2 regions of the Methylobacterium sp. SD274 genome follow, and region 1 is predicted to be linked to the other one. Evidence: riboswitches for the same ligand, from Rfam matches in the RefSeq annotation. Region 1 holds a riboswitch; the other holds the start of a gene.
What was found. A riboswitch is a leader RNA that binds a small molecule or an ion and turns the genes downstream of it on or off. The one in region 1 is predicted to bind cobalamin.
Positions count from the first base shown of each region.

Region 2: it holds a riboswitch for cobalamin, as region 1 does, so the genes downstream of both, IPV08_RS22395 (TonB-dependent siderophore receptor) here and IPV08_RS05780 (TonB-dependent receptor) in region 1, are expected to answer to the same signal.

Region 1 covers NZ_JADIJP010000004.1:170,795-175,003, forward strand. Annotated here, with positions in the region: gene IPV08_RS05775 (DUF1993 domain-containing protein) at 42-605, shown strand; gene IPV08_RS05780 (TonB-dependent receptor) at 646-2,661, opposite strand; cobalamin riboswitch at 2,900-3,102, opposite strand; gene IPV08_RS05785 (catalase family protein) at 3,186-4,209, opposite strand, start outside.
Region 2 covers NZ_JADIJP010000040.1:9,901-14,109, reverse strand. Annotated here, with positions in the region: gene IPV08_RS22400 (MucR family transcriptional regulator) at 500-1,033, opposite strand; cobalamin riboswitch at 1,619-1,829, shown strand; gene IPV08_RS22395 (TonB-dependent siderophore receptor) at 2,012-4,174, shown strand; gene IPV08_RS22390 (ABC transporter ATP-binding protein) at 4,174-4,209, shown strand, end outside.

The DNA.
Region 1 (4,209 bases):
ATAGGGTAGGCCTTGAAGTAGCCGTCGCCGCGAGACTGATTATGTCGCTGACTAACCTTCTGGTACCGACCTACAGGAACATGTTGCGGACGCTGGCCGGGCTGCTGGACAAGGCAGAGCATCAGATGGCGGATCCGGCCAATGGTCTGCTTTCGGCGCGTCTGGCACCGGACATGTATCCGTTGGCGTCACAAGTGTGCTTTGCCGCCTACCAAGCTCAGGAGGCGACGTTCCGCCTTCGCGGTGAGGACATTCCCCTATCGCTCGCCGCCGTGGCGGCCGAAGGGCGTAATGCCGGCGAGGTGCCCGGATCAATGGCGGATGCACGGGCTCGTATCACCGAGGCATTGGCGCTTCTGGACGGCCTCCCGAACGATGCCCTCGATGCCGGTGCGACTCTGCCAATCGTGATCGAGCTTCCGGGCAACATCACGTTCGATATGAGCGGCGAACAATACGCTCGGGATTGGGCTCTGCCTCAGTTCTACTTTCACATCGTCACCGCCTACGCCATCTTGCGGCATTACGGCATCACACTCGGCAAAGCCGATTATGTGCCTCACATGTTCGCATATCTCCGGCCCGGATCACTGCCATCAGCATGACCGGAGAGCGGCTTGGCTGCCTGCAACCCGCTCCCATCCCTCAAAACCGCCCCGCCACCGTCAATCGCACCGCCATCGGCTCCACCGGATGCAGATGCGTGTCCGCCACCCCGCTCGCCGGCTCTCCCCGCAGCCGCGACTCATAAAAATAATCGATCTGGCTCGCCTTGACGTTGAGCAGGTTGAGGATGTCGAGCTGCACCGTGAGGCCGTTCTCGAAGTTGTAGCCGATGCGGCCATTCACCAGCGTGGTCGGCTTCGAGCGGACGGAATTGTCCTCGATGAGCGGGCGCGACCCGAAATAGCGAAGCCGCATCGTGCCGAACCAGCCGAGCGCGTCACCGAGGGTAAAGCCGGCCGCCGCGATGGCGGTGGGGGCGGCGGGAATGCGGCTCCCCGCTGGGTCGCGATCGGCGAAGCGGGCATGGGTGACGGTGAGGTCGGCATCGACGGCGAGCCAGGGCGTGACCGCGTAGTGGTTGGTCCACTCGATGCCGGTGCGCCGGCTCGGGCGGCTCGGCTCGGTGGTGCCGGCATCACCCACGAACAGGTTCTCGGAATCGAAATCGAGCTGGAACAGGGTCACGGTCGATTCGAGGCCGGCGATGGAGCGGTTGCGCAAGCCCACCTCCGAGCCCACGGAGCGCACCAGCAGCGGCACCCGGTCGAGGGGGAACAGAGGGTTGCCCGGATCGACCGTAATGGTCGCGCCCCGCGCGTCGTTGGAATGGAAGCCCTCGCCGTAATTCACGAACAGTTCGGTCTCGGCCCAGGGGCCGAACACGACGCCGAGCTTGGGGCTGACGATGCCGTCCCGCGCATGGCCTGAGTTCAGCGGATTGTTCGATCTCACGCTCGCGTCGTAGGCGTCGGCGCGAAGGCCGACGCTGGTGCGCAGCCAGTCGGTCCAGCGCAGGCGATTCTCGAAGTAGAGCGCGGCGCTGCCCTCCTGCACGCGGTCGTCGCGCACGGTGGAAAGCGAGGTGCGCGCCCGCGTGTTGAACAGGCCCACATGGATGTCGTCGAACCGGGTCTGCACGCCGATCTCGTTCTCCATGGGCAGGCCGAACAGCTCACCCTTGAACACCCTGGCGATCTCGCCGCCGGCGACGGTGCGGCTGTCGAGCTGGCGGAACTGGTCGCCGTTGACCGGATCGTTGAGGAAATAGGTGAAGTTGTTGAACAGGTTGAGGTTCGAGCGGATGACGTAGGCGCTGGCGCGGGTGACGCCGCCGTCGTCCGACCGGCTCCAGCGGCCCGACAGGGAGAAGCGGCTGGCAGCGCCGCCATCGCTCGGATCGAGAGTGCCGAAGCGGCCGATCACGCCTTCGGAAATGGCCCGCTGCGGAACCTGGTTCGTCGCCGTCCAGCGGTTGGAATAGGCCATGCCGGTGAGGGAGAACCCGTCGAGGGCAGTGCCCTGGCTGTAGCGCAGCACGCCGTTGAGCTTGCGGATGTCGTCCGGCACCACCCAGGGGCCGTCATAGACCTGAGCCTCGCCGGCGGCGAGGAGCGTCCCCTCCCCGAGGGGTGCGGAGGCGATGGTGAGCGCCCGCTTGTAGCCGAAGCTCCCGAGGGAGGTGAGCGCGAATGGGCGGGGCACCGCGTCGATCGTGTCGATCCGCACCGATCCGGCGGAGGCGAAATCCCCGTCACGGGCGAAATACGGGCCCTTGTGGAACTCCACCGCGCCGACGAGTTCGGGAATGAGGAAGTTGATGTCGGCATAGCCCTGGCCGTGGCCATGGGTGCGCATGTTGGCCGGCATGCCGTCGATGGTGATGGCGATGTCCGTGCCGTGGTCGAGGTTGAAGCCGCGCAGGAAGTACTGGTTGGCTTTTCCCTCGCCGGAATGCTGCGTGACGATGAGGCCGGGCACGGCCTCCAGCACCTCGCCGGGGCGGGTCACCGGGCGATCGTTGAGGGCCCTGCCGGTGATGACGCCCGAACTCGACGTCAGCGCGGGAGCGGACAGGGCGCCGAACGCCTCGGCCCCGCCGGTTCCACCCGTGGCCCCGCCGAGACCGGGACCGGCCGCTGCAGGGGGCGGGCGCATGTCGGCGGCCACGGAGAGTTCGTTGAGGGTCGCCTCGGCGGTGGTTGCCGTCTCGGACTGGGCAAGAACCGGCGAGGCGGATGCCAGGAATCCGACAGCGAGGAGCGGGGTAACGAGACGGGCGGACACAGGCGGAGACCTCGGGCAACGGCAGTGGCACGTCACCGCGAACGAAGCCGATCCCTACGCGAGCGCAGGCCTCGACACCCCACCAGGACACCCCGCCCGATGCGTTTCGCGTGTGACCACGACTGACGGCAGGTCTCCTGGCTCGCGGGTCGACGCCCTCTCATCGTCTTCCCAGAAGCCGGAGCCTCCAGTGACGTGTTGATGATGGGCTCGCCGCTTACAGTTGCGGGGGCAGCCGCGGCATCGGACGCAAGATCCTCACCGCGTTCCCTTTTGATCCCCCGAAGAGGAACCGTCAGTCTCAGGCTAGGTCGGCCGCGACGAGAGGGTCAATTGCGAGATGATCCCGCACCGATCATCGCCGCTGCCCTGTCGCATTGCAGCAACGTCCGGCGTCAATCCGGCAGAGCGTCGAGGTTCTTCGGCTCCTCGATGCGGCGGCCATTCTTCTCGGCCCGGAAGCGCTTGCCCATCTCGTAGGCCGATTTGCGCATGCGCATGATCCCGCCGAGCGGCCGGTGCGCGGCCAGCCCGTGCCAGGGGCTGAACGACAATCCGTCATCGACATAGGCGGCGCGGGCCTCGCTCCAGCTGGCCTGCGGCGCGGCGGTGAGGGTGGCGATGGTACGGTAGGGGCTCGCGGTCTCAGGCCAGATTACGGAGGCGTCCTCCACCGGCATGTCGTCGAGGTTCAGGCACAGCTGCGCCCGCAATTCCCAGGTGCCGCCGTGGATGCGAAAATGCTCTATCACCGCCTCGCGGATCGCGTCGGCGGCGCTCGTGTCGTCCAGAGGCTTGTTCGCCAGCGCCCTCATTTCGGGAGAGACCGGGACGAGGGAGATCTTGGCGATGTGATCGCCGAAGCGCAGCGGAACCTGACTGTAGAAACTGTCGCCGAGGAGATGCGTCTCGGGCTGCCCACCGAGGGTCGCCAGGGTCGGGCTCGGCGAACCGGTGGTCGCGACGACCGCGCTCTGCACGCCCCGAAGCGCCGCCGATGCGGCCTTCTTCAGTCCCTCCGCCCGATCGGTGGTCTTGGCGAGGAGCTTCAGCGTCGCCAGGAACGGCTTCGGTCCCGGCGCCGAGAAGGTCGGGCCGTTGACGAGCACAAAATCCTGCGTGGCATCCCCTTCCGATCCTTCGAGACGCTCTCCCTCGACACCGAGGACCTTGATCGCCACGCCGCGCGGGGTGGAGACGCTGTCGTCCAGGATGTCGCCCGGAATGGTCGAGAAGCGCATCACCACCGGATAGCGCCCCGGCTTCGCGAACAGGCCCTGCGCCAGTTCGGGGGACAGGTCGGTCGCCACCTCCAACTCGGCCCTCAGCGCGCCATGCGCCTTGGCATGGACGCTGCGGATTGCATGACCGCCATCGGCGAGCGTCTTCTCGCTGATGGAGCGCATGGTCTCGTTCAGG
Region 2 (4,209 bases), on a different contig from region 1:
GGGGCTGCTTCTCGCCTTGGGCCTTGCTGAGAGCGGCGTTCGCAGGGCTTCCCGTCGCCCCCCATGGCTTCCGCAGAGACCATGCCCAAAAAGCCGGCCTTATGGAGCAAATGCACCAAGGTGCGACCGCCGAACCTCAGTCGAAGTTCGTGCGATAGGGCTTGATTTTACGGAGGGTTTCCTTCGCTTCTTTCATCAAAGCACGGCTGCGCTTTACCTCTGCCCGCATCTCATGAGCTAACTTGATCGCCTGCCCAACTTGCTCCCGCACTAATGGGATAGCGTTGCTCCCTATGGGGCTGACGGTGTTCGACAAAGGGTCACCATGGCGGAGGAGCAGCGAGGGGGCGGCACGGCACTCGCTAGATTGCGGGGTGCAATCTTACAGGCCCATCCTTGTGCAACCGCTTTTGCGCGGTCGCACTCACCTGAGTTGGGGGTGCCGAGATTTTCTGAGACCCAAGCGGAAACGGCACCTGAGATGCTGCCGTTATGTTCGTCAAGCTGCTGCGGCAGCCTTCCGAGGCCGACCCGCCTTCTTGGGTTTCTCCGGAGCCGGAGCGGTCTCTTCAACGACGGCGTTTTCCGGCACGACAGCCTTCGCCTTGGCCGCACCATTCCGCTGCTGCCCGAGACCGAGTTGCTTGGCCAGGGCGGACCTTGCAGCCGAGTAGCTTGCGGCGACCATGGGGTAGTCGGCAGGTAGGCCATGCTTCGCGCGGTAGGTCTCGGGGCTCAGTCCACGGAGCGTCAGATGCCGCTTCATCGTTCTGTAGGGCTTGCCATCCTCGAAGCTGATGAGATGGTCGGGCGTTATGGACTTCTTGATCTGAGCCGGCGTCGCCTTCTCGATCTTGTCCTCGGCCACCGTACCGGTTCCACCAATCGCAAGACTGCTGACGGCAGCATGCACGTTGCTCAGCAACTCGCCCAAGGCGCTTGTTGGCAAAGAGTTATTGGAGACGTAGGCGGCGACGATGTCCGCTGCGAGTTTGATGTAGTCTGGCTGAGAATTTTGGGTGCTGTCGGCCATAGCATTTTCTCTGAGGATCCGTGGACGCCCCATAGAGTAAGTTTGGTACGAAACACAACGCTTTCACCAAGCAAAACTCACGTAGCTTGTTGGATGGCGTCACCCTGAAGCGATTAACTCCGCTCAGTGTTGCCGGATTGGATTGCAGAGCACGGGGCGCCAAGGGGACCGCCCCTGGCGCTTCAGTAAGGCCGGCATCATCACGACCGACCTCGCGCCGCCCCTGATGATGAGCGTGGTAGAGCTTCCGCTTTCAACCCGTTGCAGACCCCGGGAAGGTCCGCTTCCAGGCGACCTCGCAGACAAAGACCTACGACTAGATCGGGTGGAATGCGGTCCGACTGCTTTCGACCAGAAGACGTCCATAAGCGCTTATCGTGGAGGCCATCGAGCATCGGCCGATTGCGCCACTAGGCGCAGGCTGCATAACCTTTCACCCCCGATGGATCAGAGCCTCCGCACCTGAAAAGAGCGGACTGTCCCAATCCATCTGGCGACGGACAACGGTCCGGGACCAGACTGATGCAATGTTACAATGTTGCGAGAAAATGACGCCCCCTCGATTGACTATGCGGCGGCGCCCGGCGAATGTCTGACCGTCAAGGTTCCTGCGGGTCGTCGGCTCGCGGGCTAAGAGGGAATTCGGGGTGCTCGCAGGAGCGCTTCCGAAGCTGCCCCCGCAACTGTTAGCGGTGAGCCCTCACCGTCCATGGTCACTGGTGCGACGTACTGGGAAGGCCGAGGCGAGGGCGACGACCCGCGAGCCAGGAGACCTGCCTTGCACAACGATACGTCTCTCGGGCGGGGTGTCCCGGCGGAGCGCATGAGCGGGCTTGGCTACTGACGCAGCCGGTCCCGCGAGGGCACCCGCTCGGCCGTCGCTCGACAACCTTGAGCGCACCGGTGCCCCTTCGTCCCAACCTGGCGACCTCGAAGGTTGCGATCCTGACCCTGCCCGTTCCGGCCAAGCGTCGTCGGATGTCGAGGCGTCGAGGATCGCACTACGCGCTTGCCGCAATCCTTTCGGCGGGCGCGCCTGCACTGGAGGCCCGGGCGCAGGAGGCCGTCACGCTGGAGGAACTCTCCGTGGAGGCTACTGGCGGGAGCGCTCCAGTGGTCGCTGGTGCTGGCCCCTCCCCGGGGATAGGCCTGATCGGTCCGACCCCGGGCTACCGGGCCGACCGGGCGGTGAGCAGCACGAAGACCGACACGCCCCAGCGCGACGTGCCCCAGATCGTCACCGTTGCGCCGCGCGAGGTCATCACAGATCTCGCCGCCACCCGCGTCGACCGGGTCTTCAACTATACGCCCGGCGTCGCCCAGCAGAACAATTTTGGCGGCCTGACGGTGTTCAGCTACGCCATCCGTGGCACGACTACCTCGGAACTCTACCGTAACGGCTTCCCGATCAACCGAGGCTCGCCGCCGCCGCCCGACACCCAGAACGTCGAGCGCATCGAGGTGCTCAAGGGCCCCGGTGGCGGCCTGTTTGGGCGCAGTGACCCAGGTGGCCTCGTCAACTTCGTCACCAAACAGCCGACCGCTGAGCGCTTCGTCGAGATGGGCGGTCTCTGGGGTTCTTTCGAGCAGTTCCGCGACACGGTCGATGCCGGTGGCGCGCTCAACGAGGACGGCACGCTGCTCTACCGATTTAACTTTGCGGGCGGACGCCAGAACAGCTTTCGCGATTTTGTCGACAGCGACCGGCTCCTCGTCGCTCCCGTCGTGAGCTGGCAGGTCACGCCGGACACGAAAATCACCGTCGAGACCGAGTTCCTGCGCAATCGCGTCGTGGTCGACCGGGGTGTGATTGCGATCAACCGCCAACTCGGCTTCCTGCCGATTTCCCGCTTCCTCGGCGAGCCGGGGCAGAGCACGTATCAGAGCTCGGACACGATGCAGGTGCGGGTCGAGCATCGCTTCAACGCCGATTGGCAGATGCGCCTCGCCACCCACTTCAACACCGGCTCGCTGGTCGGGGAATCGGCGGAGGTCCGTGGCCTCGCCGCGGACAATCGCACCGTCCTGCGCGACCGGAACTTCCGCGATTACCGCTGGGATACCGCCATCGGTCAGGCCGAGGTGGTGGGGCGCTTCGCCACCGGTGATCTCGGTCATACCCTGCTTCTCGGCTTCGAGCGGGAGAGCACGGATAGCCGCGTGGTCTATGATCGCTCGAACTTCCGCCAGAGCCCCTACAGCCTCGACATTTACGATCCCCGCTACGGCCAGGCCCTGCCGCCGCTCACGATCCGGCGCAACAACTTGGAACGAGTCACCAACACCGCCCTCTATGTCCAGGACCAGATCGCGCTCAGCCCCGAGTGGAAGGCGCTCCTCGGGGCCCGGTTCGATTTCTTCGAGCAATCTTTTCGCGAGCGAACGAACTCGACCCAGTCAGAGCAATCGCGGGTGGCGGCCACGCCGCGTGCCGGGCTCGTCTACCAGCCCCTGCCTGAGCTTTCGCTCTACACCAATGTCGGCACCAGCTTCCGGCCCAATATCGGCCCCGACGCCTTCGCGGTGGCCCGCGCGGAGCCGTTCGAGCCCGAGACTGGCATCGGCTACGAGGTGGGTGCCAAGCTCGATCTGTTCGGAGGCGCCCTCGGCCTGACGGCGGCGGCCTTCCGCATCGAGCGGCAGAACGTGCTGACGGCCGACCCCAACAACAGCGGCTTCTCGCTGGCGGCGGGCGGCGTGCGCAGCCAGGGCTTCGAACTCACGGCCGCAGGCCAGATCACCCCCGAGATCAAGATCCTGGCGGGCTACGTCTACGCCGACGCAGTGGTGACCAAGGATAACGTGCTGCCGGTGGGCGCACCGCTGATCAACATCCCGCGCCACTCGGGCAGCCTGCTCGCTGTGCACGAGGTCCAGGCCGGCCCCTGGAAGGGCCTCGGCCTGGGCGGCGGCGTGCGCGGGGTTGGCGAACGCGCCGGGGACGCATCGGGCTCGGGCTTCTCTCTGCCGGCCTACATCGCTGTCGATGCGCTGGCCTATTACCGCTACGAGAACATGCGCTTCGGCCTTAACGTCGAGAACATCTTCGACACCACTTACTATGAGAGTTCGAACAGCGTGTTCCGGGTCTATCCCGGCGCGCCCCGGCGCTTCACCGGCACGATCTCGGTGCGGTTCTGATGACTGAGGTCACGACCCATTCGGGCGACTTCGTC